Regions from separate parts of the Acetobacterium sp. MES1 genome, predicted to be linked through region 2. Evidence: riboswitches for the same ligand, from Rfam matches in the RefSeq annotation. Region 2 holds a riboswitch; each other region holds the start of a gene.
What was found. Region 2 has a riboswitch for cobalamin ahead of nikA (nickel ABC transporter substrate-binding protein). Riboswitches for the same ligand answer to the same signal wherever they lie in the genome.
Positions count from the first base shown of each region.

Region 1 (8,280 bases), on a different contig from region 2:
TACCCTCAGTCCCCGTTTCTTGAAGGCCGCCATGATGCCCATGGTGACGGTTGTTTTGCCGACGTTACTGCTGGCTCCGGCCAGCATAAAATAATTCATAATTGTGTCTCCTTTTTCCAATGACATATCTCGTTATTCGCATTCACTGATCGACCGCTAAAAACCGTTTAATACGAAATTATTTATCTTCAATTAGCGTCAAGGCTTTAACTATTTCAATAAATTCCTGATGATCATCAATTTCATTAACCGTCTTGTGCTTTTTGATCGCTTCCAGCCGCTTTTGCAGCTGACCTTCGGTAAAATCATTATTCAGACAATTGCGGTGGAAATATATCTCCCCCGGTAGCTTTTCCAGACCGTTTAGATTTGTAATGTTGCCGTGGCCAAAGGGCAGATCAGAAATCAGAATCAGGTCGCTCTTAGCCATAACGGCCAGGTTTTTAACCTGTTTTTCACTGCTGATGGCCGTAAAGGGGCTTTCTTCAATCATCGGAATCCCCAGTACATCACAGATAGTCCAGTCATCGCTGCCCTGGTTGACCACCCCGGCGGTGAGCTGATGACCCATGGCTTCGAGTTCTTCAAGCACCTGGGACGCCCTGTTGCCGCCGCAGATCACATGAATCCGCAAGCTGCGGTAGTCCTCCGATTCTTTAATCACCCGCAGGGGAATAATTTCCGGTTTTCCAAACAGCTTGTTCTCCTTGATAAACATTTTCATCTCATAGACTTTTTTAAGGTTAGGCTCGGTGATCACATCTTTGGGGATGCCATCGACAATCGCCTTGCCGTCTTTCATTAAAATCAGGCGGTTACAGTAACGGGCCGCCAGATTAATATCATGCAGCACGGCCACCACTGTCATCGATTTTTTCAGATTAAGATCACGAATCAGCTCCATCACTTCAATCTGGTGGTGGATATCGAGGGCGGAGGTGGGTTCATCCAACAGAATGATGTCCGGTTCCTGGGCAATCGCCCGGGCAATAATCACACGCTGCTTTTCCCCGCCGCTGAGATTATTGTAAAGCCGTTTTCTAAACGGGAGGGTCTTGGTAGCCCGCATCGCCTCCGTCACAATGTGGTAGTCATTCTGACTTTCCCTGGTCCGATAACTTAAGTAGGGGTTTCGTCCCATCAGAACAATATCCTCAACGGTAAAATCATAGTCGATATCAAAGGACTGGGGCACGACTGCAATCATCTGGGCCCGTTCCCGTTGGCTATAGCGGGTATTGTCCTTTTCTTCCAGGGTGATGACCCCGGATTTCACCGGCAACAAACCGGATAAACATTTTAACAGGGTTGACTTCCCGGTGCCGTTAGGACCAATCAGGCCGACAAACTCACCCTGGCAGATGGTGGCGTTAAAGCCCTTAAGAATATCTTTTTCACCATAGCCGGAGACCACATCCTTAAAATCCAGCATGACTTTTGGCATTAATCGTTCCATCTCAGGCACCTCCTTGCTTGCGTTTTCTAAGCAGATAGACAAAGAAAGGCCCGCCAAAGGCGGCGGTGATAATCCCAACGGGAATTTCCTGCCCGGCCACCGTTCGGGCCAGGGTATCGCAAAGAATCAGAAAGGCCCCGCCAAAGAGCAATGAGAATGGAATGAGTACCCGGTGTTTGGGCCCGGTTACCAACCGCACAATATGTGGCACCACCAGTCCCACAAAGCCGATGATCCCAGTTACCGAAACCACCGCCGCCGTCAGCAGGGACGAGGTAATCAGAATTTTCTTTTTTAACCGTTCGGTATCGACGCCCAGCTGGGTGGCGGTTTCCTCGCCCAGGAGCATGATATCGAGCTCCCGCACTGAAGTCAGCATGATCACCCCGCCAATCAGCACATAGGGCAGGACTGTTAAAACCTGATCCCAGCCCTTGCCGTTTAAACTGCCCATGATCCAGAACATAATCTGGGTCATCTCTTCCTGATTAAAAATCATCAGTAGATACATAATCGCACTGATGGTTTGACCAATGGCAATCCCGCTGAGCAGCAATGTCGCCACCGGTACCTTGCGCCCAACCCGGGAAATATTATAAACCACCAGAATCGTGGTAAAGGAACCAACAAAGGCTAAAATCGCCGTACCATTCATTCCGAACAAACTGCTGGAAAAATTCATGACAATACCAATCGTCGCCCCCAGCGCCGCCCCGGAGGACACTCCTAAAATATAGGGGTCGGCCATCGGGTTTTTAAAAATGCCCTGGTAGGCGGCGCCACAGATAGCCAGCACGCCACCGGTAATAAAGGCCAAAATAATCCGGGGCAGACGGACATTCCAGATAATCGCAATGGCCCCGTCACTGATATTTTCCATCCCCAGATCGATATGAAAAATCTGATCCAATAGAATTTTATTGGCATCCCAAAAAGAAATCGATGCCACCCCCAATAAGGTACAGACGTAAATGATGATGATGCACATGGCAATGGACAGGATGATGCCATATTTCTTGACGGTATTCTTCATGTATTCTCCCACTAATCATTTTGTCTGTTCACCCCCTGAGTCTCTCTACTTAAGAAAACCAGGGGGCGAACAGCCTTCGCCCCATCAGACAAACTTATTTGGTAAATATTTCCGGATAAATGCTTTCGGCTATTAAGGCCATCCCCTCAATAATTCGGGGACCGGGCCGCTGAATCATATCACTTTCCGGGGTCAGGTATTCAAAGTAGATCAGTTGATCATTAATGATCGCATTGATCTTATCAAAACCAGCGGTGGCTTTAACATCCTCCGGTTTGGTATAAAGCGAAATATAAACATCCGGATTATCAGCAATGATTTCTTCGGTGCTGAGCTGCGGCCATTGTTCTGCTCCATCAGCGGCAATATTGACGGCGTTCAAATCGGTCAGCATCGAATCCAAAGTGGACCCGGGACCAGCGGTATAGAATTTTCCGATATCAAAGAAAACTGACTTTTGGGTTTTGGCAGTCTTCGCCTTTTCGATTAACGCTTCTCGGTCAGCTTGCATTTTTTTAACTATTTCAGTCGCTTTGTCGTTGGCATTGGTGACCTCGCCAGCCTGAACAATATTGGCCAGGACGCCGTCAATATTGGCAGCATTAAAGGTAATTACCTTGGCGCCAGTGGCTTCCAACTGTTGTTTGATATCATCGGAGACAAAATCCGAGGCCACCACAATATCCGGTGCCAACTCAATAATTTTTTCCAGGGTTGGTGCGTTAAAACTACCAATATCGGTCACGGCTAAAGCGGCTTCGGGGTAATCACAGTATTTGGTCCGTCCGACGACCTTGTCCCCCTGATCCAGGGCAAACAGGATTTCGGTTGTTGCCGGAGACAATGAGACGATCTTCTGGGGTTCTTTTTCAATGGTCACTGAATTACCGGCATTATCGGTTACCGTGACCGGGTAAGTAGTCGAGCCGCTTTTTGTTTCGACGCCTGATTCATCCGCTGTCGTTTTGCCTGGCTGACAGCCGGTAAAGGATACCATTAAAGCAATCACAGCAAGAATCACCAACCAATTTCGCATGCTTTTCTTTTTCATTTTCGTCCTTCTTTTTCTTTATTTTTTTGCATTTTTTTGCAAAAATAAATCCAGCTTCCTGTGGAGGCTGGATACTAAACAAACGGTTTAATCCTGTTCTTCCCACCGAAGAATATCAATGATTATGAGTGTCCTGACTTATGCGTATTCTTGATTCTCACTTCCCATCCTTAAAGACAGTGGCACAAAAATCTCGTTGGCAATTACAGTAGCGGGGGCTGTAGAGGTCTTCCACCTCTTTCCTCATCACTTCTTTATTTATATTAGTGGCAGTGTATCATAGAATCGGCAACTTTTCAATTGATTATTTTTGCGGTGGTTTTTCATCATTTATGGCCAGACTCTCAAGCACCGCCCGGGCAAAATCAAGCGGTTCCTTTTCCCGCCAGTCTTCATTGGCCAGCACCTCATAGGAAATGGTCGTAATCGTTGGCACGGTCAGAATTTCGGCCATTACCTGATCTAAGGGAATGCTGCCTTCGCCGGGAATCCAGTGGCGGTCAGCCTTAAAATCATTGTCGGACAGGTGCAGGGCCTTAATCCGGTCTCTATACTTTTTTAGAATCCGGCCACAGTTCTGTTCTTCCAGAAAATCGTGGGAGCTGTCATAGCACATCCCAAAGCGGGGGGCATTAATCTGATCGAGCAGATAACAAAGCAGATGCTGCCGGGAAACATTTTCCACCGCCAGATCAACATCGTATTTTTCGGCCGCATCAGCCAACTCGGAGAAGAAGGCCAGGCCTTTATCGAGATCCGGCTCAAATTCATCGAGATCATTGGTGTGCATCACCATCGCCGGGATTTCAAAAGCCTGGCAATCTTTGAGATAATCTTTGAACATCTTTAACTTGGGTTTTATCTCCATCCGGGAGGCGGTCCAGATGTCGCTGTAGCCGATAAAAGGGGCATGGATATTGGTGATCCCCAAACCGTTTTTTCGAACCAACTCCGGGAATTCTTCTTTTTTCAAGGCCCAGGGCTCAAACTCATCCTCCCAGGAAATCATCGCTTCTTCAAAACCGGCATCGGCAATGATTTTGATGCGATCTTCAAATTTCATAAAATAGCCAAACCAGGAAAACATACTATACTTCATAATGGCCTCTCATTCTCAAATAAATTTAGGTTTTTTGCTGATATTTACCCATGCCCTTCAAATTGCCACTCTGGTCATCTTTTAAAAACTGCGCTATAATATCTCTAATACTAAAATTGGAGCGTATTCATGAAAAAATATTACAAAGGCATTCTGATCGGCATTGGCTTTATCGCCTTATCCGCCATTCTTTACTATTCGCATTTTTTGATTTTCAAGGATTCCCATCATATCTTTTTGTATCTGCTGGGCGACATTGCCTTTTTACCGATTGAAGTCTTGCTGGTTTCGGTAATTTTTCATAAGGTCATTGAAGATAAGGACAAAAAAGAACGGCTCAAAAAAGTCAACATGGTGCTCAGTGTTTTCTTCTCCGAGGCTGGTGTCGAACTGATGCAGTTCTTTTCCCGGGAAGATCAACACCTCCCAGATTTTCGGGAATTTCTGCTGATCAAACCGCAGTGGGATAACCGGGATTATAAAAACGCCCTGAAGAATCTGAAGGGGGTTCGCCATCATCTGAGTTTTTCCGGGCCCTGCCTTACGAATCTCAGCGAATTTTTAACGTCGCACCGGGAGCTTTTTTTAAAACTGCTGGAAAACCCGTTTCTGGTTGAGCATGAAACCTTTACCGACCTGATCATGTCACTTTCTCATGCTGAGCAGGAACTGTCCAGCCGCAAAAACCTGCTAACGCTTAATGACAATGATTACCGCCACCTGATGACCGATATTGAACGGGCCTACCAACTGCTGCTGGTGGAATGGCTGCTGTATATGAACCACCAGCGCAAGTCCTATCCGTTTTTGTACTCTTTTTCGATCCGAACCAATCCCTTTGATCCCCAGGCCGAAGTCGAAATTCAATAACCAACGTTCTTCTCAACCTTTAGGGTTATCGCTCAACTACCGTACCGACCAATTGTTAATCTGTTGTTCGCCGCGGAATCGGACAGGCGATGCCATGTCCGCTCCGATGCGTACAACATGATGTAACAATTATCGGTACTGGGTTATCTTGAGACAACAAATAGCTTTTTGATCTTACTCGCTGATCGTTTCCACCGACTCGATAGTATATTTCTGTTTGCTGAAAACCAGCTCCATCAGCATTGACAGGTATTTGATGATCACCGCCAGAATCACAAAGACGCCGAAAAAGCCAAAGACGATGACCAGCATCATTGAGGTATAGCCGGACACCACGTCTTCGGTAACATAGCTGACTAGAGTATAGATGCCGATGCCAAAGGTGGCCACCATCATAAAGACCGCTGCCAACAGGGTCATCTTGTAAGCCACGTTGGTAAACAGAATCAGCGAATCGGCGGCCATTTCTTTGCGCTGATAGCGGGTTTCCTTATCGTAGCCCTTGGTGCAGGAGCGGTCATTGTCGTACTCGATGGTGTCAATCTTTAAGCCACAGTTGGCGTAAACCGCCTTACGGTAGGGAATCGTCTTGCTCATCGAATGGACCCGGTTAATCGCCCGGCGTGACAACACCCGAAAGTTTTCGGTTCGCAGGGGATGGGGGCTGCGGGAATACCGGTTAAAGACTGCATAAAACAGTCGCGAGGTCTTGCGGCCGCATTTTTTCGGGGCGGCATTGACGATATCAAAACCGGTCAGGCTGTGGTAATAGACATCCATCATCAGCTCGGCATCATAATCCATCACCATGTTATCAAATTCAAAGACGAAATCACCGATGGACAGATCAATCCCGGCATTCATGGCCAGCTCAACGCCCTGATAAAAGCTCATGTTGACGACGTTGATGACGGTACCTTTGATGCTTTTGCCAATCTCCCGGATCACTGCCAGGCTGTTGTCATCCGAAGCGTCATTGACGCAGATGATCTGGTAGTTTTCAAAATTGGCACTTAAAACCGCATTGATTTTTTCCAGAAAATCCCGGATTCGCTCTTCATCATTATAAATATAGATCACCGCCGAAACAAAGTTCTTTTCTTTGTCCCGAACGGTCACCTTCTGTTCTTGCTGTCTAGTCATTTTTTAGTACCTCATCCAAATCGTAAACCGTGTTTATTTTTCCCGATAATACCGAGACAAAGGTTGGCTTTTCGCTGACCTTGCGGATCACCGTCGGCCGGGAGTCGTCCACCTCGGAAGCCTTTAAGATCGGCTTCATTGAATAGAGTGAGCCCTCGTAGCTAAAACCGTACTCGGCCTTTAGATATTTCTCAGCCATATTGGACATGTAGGGCCAGGCGGATTGGGGCTTTGCAACGCAATCGTTGCAATTGCCCAGCTGTTCGGGACTGCAATATCCCCAGCTCTTTGTTTGACAGTTAAACTGCGGCAGGCTGTCAAAGGACGAAACATGGGGGGTAAAGGTGACTGAAGTCAGGGAATGATAGCCGCTTTTGCCAAAGGGCATTACCGAAAAAAAAGGCCCGTCCATCACCGTAATGCCGACCTCCCGGAGTTTGTCCTGGGGTTTACAGAGAATGATTTCACAGAGCTCATACTTAATTTTAAAGGGCTCATAACCGGCCAGACTAAGAATCTGATTGGTGGAACCATAGGTGGCGTTAAGCAGGAAGCCCGTTTCTAAAGCGGCACCGCTTTCCAGCGTCAGGACGTAGCTGTCTGGCCCCTTATCAATCTGCTGCAGTCGGACGCCATAGTTGATTTCAACATTTTTCATTCCGGTCAGCGCATCGACAAAAAACTGCCCCAGAATCCCGGCGTCATAGGTATATTCCTTGGTCAGGTAGGCGCCGTCACAAAGGCCCTTTTTAAAATACTTGTCGGGCATTAATTCTTCACAGAGAATCTCGGCGGCCTGACAGAATTGGACAAACTGTTCCCGGTTGGTCCAGCTGAAGCTGTCGCTGGTGGCGTAAACCTGATCAAAGGCACTGTGAATGCAGAAATCATAATCCTTGATAAAACGGTTGAAATAATGGGCTGATTTGATGGCCGTGGCATAAGACCGGGGATAATGATAGCCCATGTGAACCCGGGCCTGGTTGATGTAGGTGGCCCGCTGAAAGGGGGATTTTTCCCATTCCAGCACCAGCACCCGCTCGCCCCGCTCGCCACAGAGCTTGGCGGCATAAAGACCGTAAAGCCCGGCGCCGATAATGATCTTGTCCCATTTGCTTTTGTTTGCGGTCATCTTATTGCTCCAATGCCTTGGGCACAAAAGCATTGATGGCAGCCACTACCGTATCAATCTCAGCGTCGGTCATCCCATAAAAAAGCGGCAGCGATAAAACCTCGTCGGCCAGTTTTTCGGTAATCGGCAGACTGCCCGGGCCGATCTTTAAATACGCATAGGCTTCCGACAGATGGGGTGGGATCGGGTAGTGAATAATACTGCCAATGCCCTGTGTTTCCAGATAATCTTTCAGCTCATCCCGATAGGGCGTGGTCACGACAAACTGATGCCAGACTGTGGTAGCCTGGACCCGCAGCTTTGGCAGCGCAATTACAGGGTTGTTCATTTTGTTAAGATAGGTCATGCAAACCCGGTTGCGGTCGGCATTAAGCGCGTCCAGATAACGAAGCTTAACGTTTAGCAGCCCGGCCTGAAGTTCATCGAGCCGGGAATTGGTGCCGACCACCTTATTATAATAGCGCTTCTCACTGCCGTAAAACCGATACATCCGAAA
Region 1 covers NZ_MJUY01000011.1:18,880-27,159, reverse strand. The annotation lists gene BI182_RS03420 (cobyrinic acid a,c-diamide synthase CobB) at 1-99, opposite strand, end outside; gene BI182_RS03415 (heme ABC transporter ATP-binding protein) at 179-1,456, opposite strand; gene BI182_RS03410 (FecCD family ABC transporter permease) at 1,458-2,489, opposite strand; gene BI182_RS03405 (ABC transporter substrate-binding protein) at 2,584-3,540, opposite strand; cobalamin riboswitch at 3,647-3,839, opposite strand; gene BI182_RS03400 (sugar phosphate isomerase/epimerase family protein) at 3,845-4,639, opposite strand; gene BI182_RS03395 (MJ1433 family protein) at 4,769-5,509, shown strand; gene BI182_RS03390 (glycosyltransferase) at 5,684-6,652, opposite strand; gene BI182_RS03385 (NAD(P)/FAD-dependent oxidoreductase) at 6,645-7,784, opposite strand; gene BI182_RS03380 (DegT/DnrJ/EryC1/StrS family aminotransferase) at 7,786-8,280, opposite strand, start outside.
Region 1: linked by a shared signal. The riboswitch ahead of BI182_RS03405 (ABC transporter substrate-binding protein) and the one ahead of nikA (nickel ABC transporter substrate-binding protein) in region 2 are both predicted to bind cobalamin.

Region 2 (8,280 bases):
TTCTGGCGTTTCCGGGAATGGTCTTTGCGATAGCCGTGGCTGGCATTTTAGGTGGTGGGCTGATCAATGCGGTGGTGGCGCTGGCCTGTATTTCCTGGCCTAAATTTGCCCGGTTGGCCCGAGGGCAGGTGCTGGCGATTAAAAACATGCCCTATATCGCCGCCGCCAGGCTGAGTGGTTCCGGTTCGATCAAAATTATTTTTAAGCATATTTTACCGAATATTATTGGCCCGATTCTGGTAACGGCCACCCTTGACATTGGCACCATGATGATGGAACTGGCGGGATTGTCCTTTCTGGGTTTAGGGGCAATGCCCCCAATTGCCGAGTGGGGTTCAATGATGAGTGAAGGGCGCAGTATGCTGCAGACATCGCCATGGGTAATTTTAGCACCCGGTTGTGCTATTTTTATATCAGTAACGTTATTTAACTTACTTGGGGATACGGTCAGAGATGTTCTGGATCCCAAAACTAAAAGAAAAAAAGGAGTAGAAATGAAAGTAAAAAGTAAGATTCTGGCAGTGCTGCTGACCACCACACTGGTTGGCGGGATGTTGACTGGCTGTGCCGGTTCGACCAGCACCAAAAGTGCGGAAGAAAAGGTATTTAATTATGGAACCGTAGCCTATAGTGTCGGTAATTCAAATGTGGGAATGAATCCACATGAATCCTACATCGGTTGGTCAACCCTGCGTTATGGGGTCGGTGAAACGCTCTTTAAGTTTAATGAGAAGATGGAGTTGGAGCCCTGGCTGGCCAAAGATTATGAACAGATTGATGACTATACCGTTAAAATCAATTTACGGGATGACGTTACCTTCTCCAATGGCAAGAAAATGACCGGAGAAGCGGTTAAAGCCTGCTTTGATAACTTGATTGCCGTTCATGATCGGGCCCCCAAAGATTTACAGATTAAGTCAATCACCGCCGACGGACAAAGCATCACGATCGTATCAGATAATAAGGTACCGGCATTGGTAAATTACCTCTGTGACCCCTATGGCTGCATCATCGATATGGAGGCTGGGGTAACGGCGGATAAAAACGTCGTTGGAACAGGACCTTATGTGGCCAAAAATATCACTGAGACCGAAATCAATCTGGAAGCCAACAATGACTATTGGGGTGGAAAGCCAAAGGTTGGAAAGGTAAATATCAAGAGTATTGTCGATGGCGATACCTTAACCATGGCTCTGCAAAGTGGCGAAATTGATGCGGCCCAAGGTCTGCCCTATGCCAGTCTGGAACTGTTTCAAAATAATGATGACTTTACCATCAGTTCCACCAACACTTCCCGGGTTTACCAGGCTGCTCTAAACTATGATTCAGCGGTGATTAAAGACGATGCCGTTCGTAAAGCCATGGCCATGAGCATGGATAAGGACGGTTTTACCACGGTGCTGTTAAAGGGCAATGGAACGCCAGCAGTCGGTCCCTTCCCGGCTAACTTTACATTTGGCGGCGATGTGGTTAAGGACACCGGTTATGACATCGACGGCGCCAAAAAAGTGCTGGAAGCAGCAGGCTGGATTGATTCTGATGGTGATGGGATACGGGAAAAAAATGGCCAGAAATTATCGATCAAGTGGCTGACCTACACCTCCCGTCAGGAGTTGCCGCTACTGGCCGAATCGGTTCAGGCCACCTATAAACAAGCCGGGATTGATGTACAGGTCAACGCCACCGATTCCTACAAGGATTTTTTGAAAGCCGGCGATTATGATGTTTTTGCCAACGCCTTTGTAACTGCGCCCACCGGAGATCCCCAGTATTATTTCACCACCCATGTGGTTGATAATTCTGACTACAACCGGGGACATTACCATAGCGACAAGGTGGAAGCCCTGGTTGCGCAGCTGCGAAGCGAATTTGACACCGAAAAACGGGCAACGCTGGCGGTTTCAATTGCCCAGCAAGTTCTTGATGACAATGCTTATATCTACGCCTCTCATTTAAAAATGTCTTTTGTGATGAAAAAGGGGGTAACCGGCTTTACCGCTCACCCATCAGACTATTATGAAATCACAGCCGATCTGGACATTAACGAATAAGTCGTCCCGATCAGAAGAGAGGGTTTATGCAACAACCATTACTGGAATTTAAAAATGTTGAAATATCCTATGATGGGGAGCCGATGGTTCGGGGGATCAACTTAACCATGCAACCGGGTGAAATCCTCGGGATTGTCGGCGAGTCCGGCAGTGGCAAAAGCACCCTGATCAAGGCGGCCATGGGTCTTCTGGGCCCGGATGGATTGGTCAATCGGGGCGAGATCGTATATAAGGGGAAGCCGGTTCTTGATCTTGATGATGAAGCATTGCGGATGCTGCGGGGACCAGAAATGGGGATGATTTTTCAGAACTGTGGCGGTGCCCTGTGTCCAATCCGGACCATTGGCGAGCAGCTTTATGAAACCATGGCCCAGCATGGCATCAGTGACCGCCGGCTGGTTCGGGAAAAAGCCACAGCTCTGTTTAAGAAGATTCATTTATATGACACTGAGCGGATTTTAAAGAGCTATCCCTTTGAATTATCCGGCGGGATGAATCAACGGGTCGGGATTGTCATGGCAATGCTGCTGGAACCGGAGCTGCTCTTTGCCGATGAGCCGACCTCGGCGCTGGACGTCACCGTCCAGGCCCAGGTGGTCCGGGAACTGATGGCGATGCGGGAAGCATTTGGAACCGGAATTGTGGTGGTGACCCATAATATTGGGGTGGTGTCATTTATGGCCGATACCGTGGCGGTGATGTGCAAGGGTAAGCTGGTTGAATATGGCAAAGCCCGGGAGGTCATTGATCATCCTCAGCAGGATTACACCCGCCAGCTGATTGCGGCCATGCCCCGGATAAAAAGGTGAAATGTGATGACGATTTTAGCAGTCAACAATTTAAAAAAAACCTATACCAAAGGAAAAACCACCATTTGTGCGGTTGATGAGATTAGCTTCCATGTCGAAAAAGGCGAATGTCTGGCCCTGGTGGGCGAAAGCGGCAGCGGTAAAAGCACGGTTGCCAAGCTGATCACCGGACTGGAATCGTTGGATGGCGGTGAGATTGTTCTGGATGGCAAAACACTTAAAAACCCTAAGGGAAAAGAACTGAAACGGCTTTACCATCTGGTTCAGATGGTCTTTCAGATGCCGGTGGATTCCTTTAATCCCCGGATTCGGCTGGGGGAAAGTGTCATGGAAGGGCTGATCAATCAGGGTATGGGGCGTCGGGAGGCTAAAAATAAAGCCATTGACTATCTGGAAATCTGCGGCCTTGGCCCGGAATTTGTTAGCCGTTATCCCAGTGAGGTCAGCGGTGGCGAGTGTCAGCGGGCCTCAATTGCCCGGGCACTTGCCCGGCAACCCCAACTGCTCATCTGTGATGAAGCGACCAGCGCCCTGGATGTAACCGTCCAGTCTCAGATTATGGCACTCCTAACACAATTGCGAAAAGATCAGGGGATGTCGCAACTGATGATCTGTCATGATCTGGCCCTGGTGCAGCAATGCTGCGACCGGGTGCTGGTAATGCATCAGGGGCGGGTGGTGGAAGCCGGTACCCCGGATGAGGTGATTGCCAATCCCCGGGAAGCCTATACAAAAAAACTGATCGATTCGATTCTGTAAAATATGAAAGGGCATCTCCCCTTGGGTGGTGTCCTTTTTCTATATCTGTTATAATGGGTTAAACAGATATAGAAAATGAGGTGAACGGAGATGCATAAACATCAGGGCGAATGGGAGGATGCTGGACATGATGCGGGCCACAGCGGAGATCATCACCATCATCATGAACATACCCAAACCAAATCCGTGTTGAATCGCCTTTCCCGGGCTGCGGGTCATCTTGAATCGGTGAAAAAAATGGTCGAATCGGGAAGAGACTGTACCGAGGTGCTGATCCAGTTGTCGGCGGTGAAGTCAGCCATTAATAACGTCGGTAAAATAATTTTACAGGATCATATTGAGCATTGTATCGTTGATGCGGTGGAAAATAACGACGAAAAGGCTTTGGAAGAACTCAGAAAAGCAATTGACCGCTTTATGAAATAATGGCTGTGGCTAAAAACCGGGTAAAACGCGACTGGCATGGAACGATATTCCAAAACAGAATATCATTTCCACAAAAGAGACTTGCATAGGTGGTTTAAGCATGTTAAAATGGCAAACAGAAACAATGAAAGACACCTGATTGTGGCATTGTTTCTGTTTTTTAGTGTTTTTTAAAACACCGACAACGAATTAAATATTAATAAAACAGGTGCCGGCAGTAACGAAGGGTTACAGGCCGGTGAAAAGGGAAGAGGGGTGAAAGTCCCCCGCGGTCCCGCCGCTGTAAAAGAAGAGTTCCTCCAGGAATGCCACCAGAAATGGGAAGGCAGGAGGTAATGTTGACGCTTGAGCCAGAAGACCTGCCTGCTTTAATTACTCAGACTCTACGTGCGATAGAGGAGGTGTTTTTTTTGCAGGCTTTTTGCGACCTCACTATCTTTTTGGAGATGGTGAGGTTTTTTTATGGAAAAAAGCATCAATATTGCCACAGTGAAGTCTTACATTGTGATAGAGCGGGGTTTCTTTACCAGAATGTGCAATGGTAAAAGCCGAGCAAATCAAATAAATAAGTATTTTTTGAGGAGAAAAAGAAAATGAAATTAAAAAAGGGTTTAGCGGTGGTAATGACTGCCGTGTTGTGTGCCGGAATGTTTGCCGGTTGCTCAGGAGCGTCCGCTAAAAGTGATGTGTCGACTAAAGAAGCGTTAAATTATGCCTGCACCAAGGATATTCGGGATATCAACCCGCATTTGTACTCGGGTGAAATGTCAGCCCAGAACATGGTGTTTGAAGGCCTGACCAAGAATGAAGGCGGAGAAGTGAAGCCAGCTCTGGCTGAAAGCTGGGAAATTTCAGCAGATGGACTGGAATACACCTTTCATTTAAGAAAAGGGGTCACCTTTACCGATGGTGCGCCGTTTAATGCTGCCGCAGTCAAGCTGAACATGGATGCCATTCTTGGTAATGCGGAACGCCATTCCTGGCTGGACATGGTTAATGAGATTAAAGAAAATGTGGTGGTCGATGACCACACCTTCAAACTGGTCTTAAAGCATCCCTACTATCCAACCCTGGTGGAGTTGGGACTGACCCGACCCTTCCGCTTTATTTCGCCCAACTGTTTTGTCAATGGCACCACCAAAGAAGGGGTTAGCGGCTATATCGGGACCGGCCCCTGGGTCTTATCGGAGCATGTCGACAATCAGTATGCCACCTTTACGCAGAATGAAACTTACTGGGGTGACAAAACTAAAATTAAAACCATTAACTGGAAGGTCATGCCAGATTCCCAGACGATTCTGTTAGCGTTGCAAAACGGCGAGGTCGATTTACTTTTCGGAGCCGATGGTGATCAGGTTGATCTGGATTCCTATAAGAAGTTGGAAGATGAAGGAGCCTACAAAACCTATATAAGTGAGCCGGTCGCTTCACGAGCGATTCTTATCAATAGTAATTCACCGATTACCAAAGATATTAAAGTTCGAGAAGCCATTGAATATGCCGTAAACAAGGAAAACATCATTCAGGGAATTTTAAATAACTCGGAGGATCAGGCCGATACGCTACTGTCTAAAGATGTTCCCTACTGTGATATCGATTTTAAAACCATCACCTATAATCAGGATAAAGCCAAACAACTACTCGATGAAGCCGGTTGGAAACCAGGAAGTGATGGGATTCGGGAAAAGGATGGTCAGAAATGTGAGATTACCCTTTCCTATAATTCCAAGAACGCCCAGGAAGGTACCATTGCCACCTCCATTCAGGCCGATCTGGCAGCCGTAGGCATCAAGATGAATATTCTCGGGGAAGAAAAACAGGCCTTCCTGGATCGTCAGAAAACCGGCGATTTTGATCTGCAGTATTCGCTGTCATGGGGAACCCCTTATGATCCCCAATCCTATGTTTCATCATGGCGAATTCCCGCTCATGGAGATTATCAGGCTCAGGTTGGTCTGGAAAAAAAGCAGTGGCTGGATGAAACCATCACGAAGATTATGATCGAATCAGACGATAGCAAGCGGGCCGACATGTATAAAGAGGTACTGACTTATATTAATGATCAGTATGTCTATGTCCCGATTTCCTATTCAAAAACCAAGGCAGTGGGAATCAAGGGACTTGAAGGGGTAAGCTTTAACGATTCGCAATATGAAATCCCCTTCGAAAAAATGTACTTTTCCAATTGACCACCAATTTTGATTATCCAAAAAAAAAGGGAGTAAGACCATGAAGCAATACTTCGTCAAAAGGCTCCTGTGGATGATTCCGATTTTGATCGGAATCTCCTTTTTTGCCTTTATACTGATTAATTTAAGCCCCAGTGATCCCGCTGAGGTGGCAATCCGGGTCAATGAGATCACCCCAACGGCTGAAAATGTCGCCCAGATGCGGGAGCAACTCGGTCTCGATGATCCCTTCTTAACCCGCTACGCTACCTGGCTGGGCAATGCCCTACAGGGTGATTTTGGTCACAGTTATGTCAATAATAAACCGGTAGCACAGGAAATTGCCAAGGCTCTGCCGCCAACGCTCTATCTGGCTGGGGTATCCTTATTGATCATTGTGGTTGTTTCAGTGGGGGTTGGGGTTTTATGTGCGGTAAAGGAAGATAGCCTTAGAGATAAGGCCTTACGGGGGATTGTCTTTGTGGGAACCGCTATCCCCGGTTTTTGGGCCGGGATACTCCTGATGTGGCTATTTGCCGTTAAGCTCAAGTGGTTGCCAACCAGCGGGATGACGGCTCCCGGTGCTGTCATTTTACCGGCAGTAACCCTGGCGCTGGGGTATATTTCCACCTATGTCCGGCTGATCCGCAACACTATGATTCAGAACAAGCGGGAAAATTATGTGCTGTATGGCCGGGTTCGGGGTCTATCAGAGAAGACCATCACCCGGCATGTTTTTAAAAACTCACTGCAAACTTCGCTAACCGCTTTGGGGATGTCAATTCCGAAGTTGATTGCTGGAACCGTGGTAATTGAAAATATTTTTGCCTGGCCGGGTATCGGTAGGCTTTGTGTGACCGCTATTTTTAATCGGGACTTTCCGATGATTCAAGCCTATGTCCTGATTATGGCGGTGTTGTTTGTTTTTTGTAATTTGCTGGTCGATATGGGATCGGTCTGGATTGATCCCCGCAGAAGGGAGGCCTGAGATGGTCGGTTTTTTTAAACGTTTCCGTAAAGATAGCCTGGCAATGTCTGTCAGCTTTTTTCTGGGGACGGTGATTCTGCTAGCTGTTCTGGCACCCCTGGTTGCGCCCTATGATCCGACTGCCCAGAACATTATCAATAAATTTCAGGGGCCGTCGCTGGCTCATTGGTTTGGAACCGATCAACTGGGTCGGGACGTCTTTTCCCGGATTTTATATGGTGGCCGGGTCACCATTCTGGTCTCGCTCCTGACCATGGCGGTAACGATTTTAATCGGCACGGTGCTGGGGGTGCTTGCCGGTTATTTCCGGGGCCGGCTTGATGATGTGATAATGCGGATTTGTGATATCATGCTGTCTTTTCCCAGTGAGGTGCTGATTCTGGCCATTGTGGGAATCCTCGGAACCGGAATCGCCAATATTGTTCTGGCCACGGTGATTGCCAAATGGGCCTGGTATGTGCGGATGATCCGGGCAATCATCATTCAGTTTATGGATAGTAACTATATCCGATTTGCCAAGGTATCCGGCTGTTCAACCGGACACATCATCAGAAAACATCTGTTGGTTGGAGCGCTGGGGGAGATTGCGGTGCTGGCGACACTGGATACCGCAGGAACAATTCTCAATATATCAGCCCTGTCCTTTCTGGGACTGGGGGTGCAGCCGCCCACCGCCGAGTGGGGGATGATGCTCAACGAAGCCAAAAATGTGATGACCACCAATCCTGGCCAGATGCTGGCGCCGGGCGTGGCGATTTTTATGGTGGTGGCAGCCTTTAATTTTTTGGGTGACAGTATTCAGGAAGCGATGAATCCCAAGATCGACAAGGTCTTTAAAACCAGGCGATCATTGTTTGGGGCGATGTTTGGGCGCAAAAAGGCGGTGATCGAATGAGTGTAATTCTTGAGGTGAATAATTTGCGGGTAACTGATTCGCGGGATCAGGATGAAATCATTCATGATATCAGTTTTTCAGTGGCCAAAAACTCTTGTCTGGGAATTGTCGGGGAAAGTGGCAGTGGTAAATCGATGATCACCCGGGCCCTGTTGGGAATCACCAACCCCTGGTTAAAACACCA
Region 2 covers NZ_MJUY01000021.1:31,984-40,263, reverse strand. The annotation lists gene nikC (nickel transporter permease) at 1-2,051, shown strand, start outside; gene BI182_RS07815 (ABC transporter ATP-binding protein) at 2,078-2,860, shown strand; gene BI182_RS07810 (ABC transporter ATP-binding protein) at 2,867-3,619, shown strand; gene BI182_RS07805 (metal-sensing transcriptional repressor) at 3,710-4,045, shown strand; cobalamin riboswitch at 4,235-4,426, shown strand; gene nikA (nickel ABC transporter substrate-binding protein) at 4,639-6,234, shown strand; gene opp1B (nickel/cobalt ABC transporter permease) at 6,275-7,201, shown strand; gene opp1C (nickel/cobalt ABC transporter permease) at 7,203-8,096, shown strand; gene BI182_RS07785 (ABC transporter ATP-binding protein) at 8,093-8,280, shown strand, end outside.

Region 3 (8,280 bases), on a different contig from region 2:
AGCCGAATTTGCTCTAACCCCTGGGGATAAAGTCATTGCAGCCTATGAATATTGTAACCTTCATGGTTTATGGAAAGCAAGTTTATAATTAAACACATGCTGTGAAAAATAATCCAGTAACTATAAAAGCTGCCGTCTTGGCAGCTTTTTCAGATTGTCAGAAGAATTCTTCAATAAATTCAGCGTAAGTGCCGTTGTAAAGGTTCATATCAATAAACGTTTCATCACCATCATAGCCGTCCATCATACCCCGGTGACTATATTGCCAGAAGGTAAAGGTTTCACCGTTTGGCAACGTTTCAGGCCAGGCATTATCCAGATCGACGATCCAGATTTGATAATCTTTATAGTCGGTTCCAATATACATTTTAAAAATGCGCTGGGTGGTATAAATTATTGGTTTTACCCCATAATGATTTTCCAGTTCCTTTAGAAATTCATCAAGGATAACCTTAACCTGTTCCTTCGGTAAGGCATTGTCTTCATAAATTCCATACAATTCCAGATCGACGACCGGTGGGAGGTTCTGATCTGAAACCGGTACATTGGCAATAAAGTTCTGCGCTTGCGCTTTACCCGTCGTGTCATAATTTAAAAAGTGATATGCACCGACCTTAAGGGCTGTTTTCTGACTCGCTTCCCAGTTCGTTTTAAATTTCGTGTCCACATAATCATCACCCTCTGTAGCTTTGATGAAGGCGAAATCAATATTCTGATCAGCCAATAGTTCCCAATCAATATCGCCCTGGTAAGCAGACAGATCCACCCCTTTGACCAGATGATCCTCCCTTTTGGTCTGATTAAATGTATGGGTTACCCCATATATAATCAGCACAATGATAAACAAAACTCCAATTCCCACCCCCAGTGAGATAGCTTTTTTTACGGACATTCCATATTCCCCCTACTTTTTAATGTAAACCTGGTAATAGCAATTTGCTTCGCTGGCGGTTTGCGAAAGCCGACATCAAAGTAAATCTTTTTCAATGTTTATAAATTACGCAATTACTTATTTAATGTAAACATTATAACAAAATATTTACTGGCGGGGAACCCTCTTAAGGAGTTATAATATAGCCACCATCCCAATCAAAGAATTCAAATTGATACATACAAGGAGATGCCATGGAAATAAATACCATCCTAACCCCGGTTCTTGCCGAAAAACTGGTTGTTTTGAAAGATAATATCAAACGTTTCCCCAAAGTCAGTATTGCCTTTTCCGGCGGTGTCGACAGTACCCTGTTGCTGCAGGTAGCAGTTTCTGTGCTAGGAGATGCTGTATTGCCCATTACCGTTAACGGTGCGATGCTGCCCAAATCGGAATTTGCCGAAGCCCAAGCGCTGGCCAAAGCCATCGGAGCAATCCCCTTAGTGCTTGAAGCCGATGTCTTTGCATTGGAAAATTTTGTAAAAAACCCAACTGATCGCTGTTATCATTGCAAAAAATTTATTTTTACCCAGATCAAAGATGCTGCTCTGGCCAATGGCTACGAGGTAATTCTGGACGGCTCCAATCTTGATGATATGAAGGACTACCGACCCGGGATTAAAGCTCTCGGTGAGTTGGGGGTTTTTAGCCCATTAAAAGAGTCTGGACTAACCAAGCAGGATATTCGGGATCTCTCGGCCTATTACGGCTTACCAACAGCCACCAAACCGGCGATGGCCTGCCTGGCCACCCGGATTCCTACCAACACGCCGATTACTCCGGCCGCTCTGGCGGCTATAGAAGCCGGGGAGGATTTTCTCAAATCCCTGGGCTTAAGCCAATACCGGCTGCGACTGCTGGGCGATACCGCTAAAATCGAATGCGACCCTGACGATTTTACCACTATCATCGACAACCGCCTGGCCCTGATCGACACCCTGAAAAACCTCGGCATCAAATCCATCACCCTGGACCTGGCTGGCTACAACTGCGGCAATATGAACGGCTAAAACTCTTCGTTTAATTCATCCAGCTCCCGGTACATCTGGTAGAGATCGTAGTAGACCCCTTCTTCCCGGAGCAGTTCCTCATGAGAGCCTTTTTCGACAATCCCGTCTTCGGTAAGAACCAAGATCGAGTCGGCATTTTTGATGGTGGTCAGCCGATGAGCAATGGTAAAGGTGGTTCGACCCCGAGTCAGCTCTTTTAGGGATTCCTGAACAATCCGTTCGCTTTCATTATCCAGGGCCGAGGTCGCCTCATCAAGAATCAGAATCGGTGGATTTTTTAAAAATACCCGGGCAATACTGATTCGCTGCTTCTGACCGCCTGAAAGTTTGATCCCCCGTTCGCCGATATGGGTATCATAACCCTGAGGCAGCTTTTCAATAAATTCATGGGCCCCGGCGTGTTTGGCCGCCTGAATGACGCTGTCCCGGCCAGCATCATTCCGACCATAGCTGATGTTCTCATAGACCGTCCCCGAAAAAAGATAAACGTCCTGCTGAACAACCCCCACCTGGGTTCGCAGCGAATGGAGGGTCAAACCCTGAATATCCTGACCATCAATCAGAATCCGGCCGGAGCTCACATTGTAGAAGCGCGGAATCAGATGACACATGGTCGTTTTTCCGCTGCCGGACGGTCCGACTATGGCAATATTTTGCCCTGCCTTCACCTCAACATCGATATGAGACAGCACCGCATCACCACCATCGTTGTACTGAAAGCTGACATCTTCAAAACGGATATCACCAACCACATCGGTGAGTTCCACCTCATTCGCCTGATTTTCATATTCGGTCGGTTCATCAAGAATTTCGATAAAGCGCTCAAATCCGGTCATCCCCCGTTGAAACTGCTCGGCAAACTCGACAATCCGGCGGATCGAGGTAAGCAACGTCGTGACATACATCAGGTAGGCCACATAATCCCCGGGATTAATGGCGCCGTAAATCATAAAAATCCCTCCACAAACCATCACCAGCAGATACATCAGGCCGTCAAAGAGCCGGGTCGTAGTCTGAAATCCCGCAAAATAGCGATAAGTTTTCTTCTTTATTTCCAAAAACTGACTGTTTCCCGCTTCAAACTTCAGCTCTTCAATCGTTTCATTGGCAAAGGACTTAACCACCCGAATCCCCAGCAGATTGTCTTCCACTTGGGCATTGATCTCCCCGGTCTGCACCCGGGAGCGCTTCATCTCCCGGCGCATCCGCTTGCGGAAAAAAGTAGTGGTTAAAAACATCACCGGTAGGGCCATAAAAATAATTACTGTCAGCCAGAGATTGACGGAACTCAGAATCGCAAATGAAATCCCAATTTTTAGCGCGGCAATAAAAAACTCCTCCGGACAATGATGGGCAAATTCGGTGACGTCAAAAAGATCCGAGGTCATTCGGGACATCAGCTGGCCGATTTTCGTATCACTGTAAAACGAAAAAGATAACTTCTGCAGATGGGAAAAAAGATCCCGACGCATATCAGTTTCGATCCTTGCCCCCATCACATGACCGATATCGGCCATAAAATAATTGGCTACCGCATCGATGAGCCGCAACGCCAGATATAATAGTCCCAGTTTCAAGATAATCTCCACGGTCAGACTGGCCAGATCATTGATGGCGGTGTTGGTAATGAACCGAACAATTAACGGCAATACCAGATCGCAAACGGTCGTTAGGGTCGCGCAAAATAAATCCAACAACAGAATCCACTTGTATTTTTGATAATAGGGTATAAAACGTTTGATGAGTTGCGTATTTGTGATTTCCAAAAATATTCCTTCTTTCTTAATTGATGTATTTAAAAACTTAGGGCAATTGAGAAACGACTAGCCATTTCCCAATTGCCCATTCATGGTTGTTTATAAATTACTCTATTGACTGACTTTAGCCTGATCCTTCATAATTTCACTGAGGGATGTGGCCAGACCGGCCAAGCTCTGAATTTCAGATGGTATAATGATCTTGGTGGCTTTGCCATCAGCTACCTTTTCAAAGGTTGATAAGCTCTTCAGCGCAATCACCGACTGGATTGGATCAGCAGCGTTTAACATTTTAACCCCATTGGCAACAGCTTCCTGAACCGTGATAATCGCTTCGGCTTCCCCTTCTGCCCGTCTGATCTGGGCTTCCCGGTCTGCTTCAGCGCTTAAAATAGCGGCCGCTTTCAAACCTTCTGCCTGCAAAATTGCCGCAGATTTTTCACCTTCTGCCACCAGAATGGCGCTGGCTTTTTCCCCTTCGGCCTGAAGAATTTTTTCACGTCGTTCCCGCTCGGCCTTCATCTGCCGTTCCATCGCATTTTGGATCGCTTCTGGTGGCATAATATTTTTAAGCTCCACCCGATTGATTTTAATCCCCCAGGGATCGGTGGCTTCATCGAGAATCACCCGCATCTTGGTATTAATGACATCTCGGGAGGTGAGCGTTGCATCAAGCTCCATATCCCCGATGATATTACGAAGGGTCGTAGCCGTTAAGTTTTCAATCGCCTTCATGGGATTATCCACCCCATACATATAAAATTTGGGATCGGTTACCTGCAAATATATAACCGTGTCAATTTGCATTGTGACGTTATCTTTGGTGATAACCGGTTGTGGTGGAAAATCGGCTACCCGCTCTTTTAAACTGATTCGTTTGGAGATCCGGTCAATAATTGGTATCGCAATATGAAAACCGGTTTCCCAGGTAGAATGATAAGCTCCCAGCCGTTCGACTACATAGGCATTGGCCTGAGGAACAATCTTGGCATTGACAATAATCACAACAATAAAAATGATAAAGATGACACCTAAAATAATGAGCCCATACATGTTTTTTCCTCCTTTTATTTTGAAATAGTTTCTTTCTCAGCCGCCCGAACCATGGCCTTAACGCCTTCGATTCCCACAACAGTCACTTCAGCACCAATCGGAATAACAGCCTCACCATCGACATTCCGGGCTGACCAGGACTTCCCGTCTATTTTGACCGCCCCCTGACCTTTGAGGTTATTGATTTCTTCTTCAACAATGCCCCGGTTTTTAAGGATCCGATCGGCATTGGTCGCCATTTTTTTGGGATCCAGATGTTTCTTTAAAAACGGCTTTGTACCCAATAATAAACCAATGGAAACGACAAAAAAAACGATCATCTGCACCCAGAAAGCCGCGCCAAAATAGGCAGCAACTAAAGCCACCAAAGAGCCCACACAAAACCAGATTGAAACCAACGCCCCAGCTGTAACCAGTTCAGCTACCAGAAAAACGATAAACAAAATCAACCAGATAAAAACAAGATTCATCCTCTCACCTCCCTCATTCATTTGATTTATTATAACATAGTTTGATTCTTTTTTTATCTCAACTGTCCAAATCATTTTTTTAATTTTTTTCTTGCACATTTATTTTTTAGGTTGTATAATCAAAAACAAGTAAATCGAAAAGCGAGCATATGGTGCCTTAGCAATAAGGAGAATAGGGAATCAGGTGAGAGTCCTGAACGAACCCATCACTGTAAGGGCGGAGCAAACCACAAAGACCACTGTTTTTTAATGGGAAGGTGTGGCGTAGCGCTAAAACCCCAAGTCAGGAGACCTGCCTATGATCGATCCTGAATGAACGAAGGTAAAGTTCATGGCGGTTATTTTTTTTATAAATGCTGTGGGCTTTTTTTTTTTCTAAAATACCAACAATCATTCAGGAGGAAACAATGACAATTCTGGAAAAAGCACGGGCGGGTGAAATCACCGCCGAAATGATTTATGTGGCCGAAAAAGAAGGACTCGATCCCGAGCTGATTCGCCAGGGAGTGGCCGCTGGCGAAATCGTTATTCTTAAAAGCGCCCGCCCCAATATCAACCCGGTGGCAGTCGGTAAAGGACTGTTTACCAAGGTCTCAGCCAGCGTCGGGATGTATGAAGTTGACGACACCATCGCCAGTGAAATGGCTAAAATTGACCAGGCCGTTAAGGCCAAGGCCGATACCCTGATGGACTTAAGTGTCCGGGGCCCAATCGATGCAATGCGTGAAAAAGTCTTAGCTACAGTGGATCGGCCAGTCGGTACCCTGCCCCTGTATCAAACCTTGGCCATGGCTCAGGAAAAATATGGTACCGCTTTAGATATGACCGCCGACGACATGTTTGCGATGATGGAAAAACAGGCTGCTGATGGTGTCAGCTTTTTAGCCCTGCACTGCGGCACCACCATGGACGTGATCAACCGCGCCAAAGAAGAAGGCCGGATTGATCCCCTGGTAAGTTATGGAGGCTCCCATCTGATCGGCTGGATGATTCACAACCACTGTGAAAATCCTTTCTTTACCCAATATGACCGGGTCCTGGAAATCTGTAAAAAATATGATGTCGTCCTGAGTTTTGCCGACGGCATGCGTCCCGGCTGTATCGCTGATTCACTGGATGGCGCTCAGGTTCATGAATTGGTGATCCTCGGCGGCCTGGTTAAAAAGGCCCGGGCGGCTGGCGTTCAGGTGATGGTTAAAGGTCCTGGCCACGTGCCGCTGGATCAGATTCAAACGACTGTCCAATTACAAAAACAATTATGCGGTGGTGCACCCTACTTTGTCTTTGGTTGTCTGCCCACTGATTCCGGGGCCGGGATGGATCATGTCACTGGTGCCATTGGCGGAGCGATTGCCGCCTATTATGGCGCGGACTTTCTCTGCTATGTGACCCCGGCCGAACACATCGGTATGCCCAGTGCCGAAGATGTCTATCTGGGCGTGATGGCCAGCCGCATTGCCGCCCATGCCGGTGATGTCGGCAAAGGTCATCCGGCGGCGATTGCCTGGGATCTGGAAATGTCCCACGCCCGGCGGGAACTCAACTGGGGCCGACAGATGGAACTGGCCATCGATACCGAAACTGCCACAAAAGTCTGGAAAGATCGCAGCACCAACTTCGCCTCCGAGTGCAGCATGTGCGGCGACTTCTGTGCCATGAAAATTATCGGCAAGTATTTACGAGACGAAAACCAGGAAGTGAGGAACGAACGATGACCCAAATGTTAAAAGCCCGGGCGGGTAAAATTACCGAAGAAATGGAAATGGTGGCGATTAGCGAAGGCTTCACCCCGGAATTTATCCGGGCGGGAGTAGCCGCTGGCCGGATTGTCATTCCTAAAAATAAATTGCGCAACCGTTCTAAAATCTGCGGCATCGGCGGCGGACTGGACGTCAAAGTTAACGGTCTGATGGGCACCTCCGGTGACCGCGATGACATGGAAATGGAAGTCAAAAAGCTAAAAATCATTGAAGCCGCCGGTGCCCATGGCTTTATGGATTTAAGTATGGGTGCCGATATCGATACGATGCGGACCTTGAGTTTAAGTAATTCCAATATCGCCGCTGGCTGTGTGCCGGTGTATCAGGCGGCCAAAGAAGCGGCTGATAAACGGGGCTTGATGGTCAATATGACGGCCGATGATCTTTTTTCCGTGGTCGAAAAGCAGTGTCAAGCCGGTATGGATTTTATGGCTGTCCACTCGGCTCTAAATATGGATCTTCTCAAAATATTAAAGAAAACTGGCCGGGTGGCCGATATCTGCAGTCGGGGCGGCTCGCTGCTGACCGGCTGGATGTTCCATAATGATAAAGAAAACCCCCTCTATGAACAGTTTGACCGGTTGCTGGAAATTCTTAAAGCCACCGATACAGTTTTAAGCATCGGCGATGCCATCCGACCCGGCGCCAACGCCGACTCCCTCGATCAAGCCCACCTACGTGGCTTGATGGTTGCTGGCGAACTAACCAAACGGGCCCTGGCAGCTGGCGTTCAGGTGATGGTGGAAGGCCCCGGCCATGTGCCCCTAAACCATATACCCTCAGCCATGTTGCTGCAAAAACGACTTTGCTTTGAGGTGCCCTATTATATTTTGGGCTTCCTGGCCACCGATGTTGCTCCCGGTTATGATAATATATCCGGTGCCATCGGTGGGGCCTTTGCTGGTATGCATGGGGCCGACTTCCTTTGTTATCTGACTCCAGCCGAACATCTGGGTCTGCCCAATGAAGACGATGTCCGTATCGGTGTCGAAACCACCCGGATCGCTGCTAATGCCGCTAATGTCTTAAAGCGTGGCGGCGCGGCCTGGAACCGCGATCTGGCAATGTCCCGGTCCCGGGTTGCCCGCAATCAGGAAGAACAGGTCAAAAACGCCATTAACCAGGCCAATCTGATTGCTGCCCTGGCGGCCCAGACGCCCTCCCATGGCTGTGCCGTCTGCGGAGACAGTAAATGTCCGGCCGATGTGGCCGCGGAGTTTTTCGGACTGGCTTAAATTATTGATTAAATGATGCGGGCGAACACGGTTCGCCCCTACGAACTGCCAAATCACTACGTTT
Region 3 covers NZ_MJUY01000025.1:10,096-18,375, forward strand. The annotation lists gene BI182_RS08485 (desulfoferrodoxin family protein) at 1-88, shown strand, start outside; gene BI182_RS08490 (glycoside hydrolase family 25 protein) at 158-892, opposite strand; gene larE (ATP-dependent sacrificial sulfur transferase LarE) at 1,126-1,941, shown strand; gene BI182_RS08500 (ABC transporter ATP-binding protein) at 1,938-3,701, opposite strand; gene BI182_RS08505 (SPFH domain-containing protein) at 3,810-4,751, opposite strand; gene BI182_RS08510 (NfeD family protein) at 4,766-5,221, opposite strand; cobalamin riboswitch at 5,355-5,534, shown strand; gene thiC (phosphomethylpyrimidine synthase ThiC) at 5,629-6,936, shown strand; gene bzaB (B12 lower ligand biosynthesis ThiC-like protein BzaB) at 6,933-8,216, shown strand.
Region 3: linked by a shared signal. The riboswitch ahead of thiC (phosphomethylpyrimidine synthase ThiC) and the one ahead of nikA (nickel ABC transporter substrate-binding protein) in region 2 are both predicted to bind cobalamin.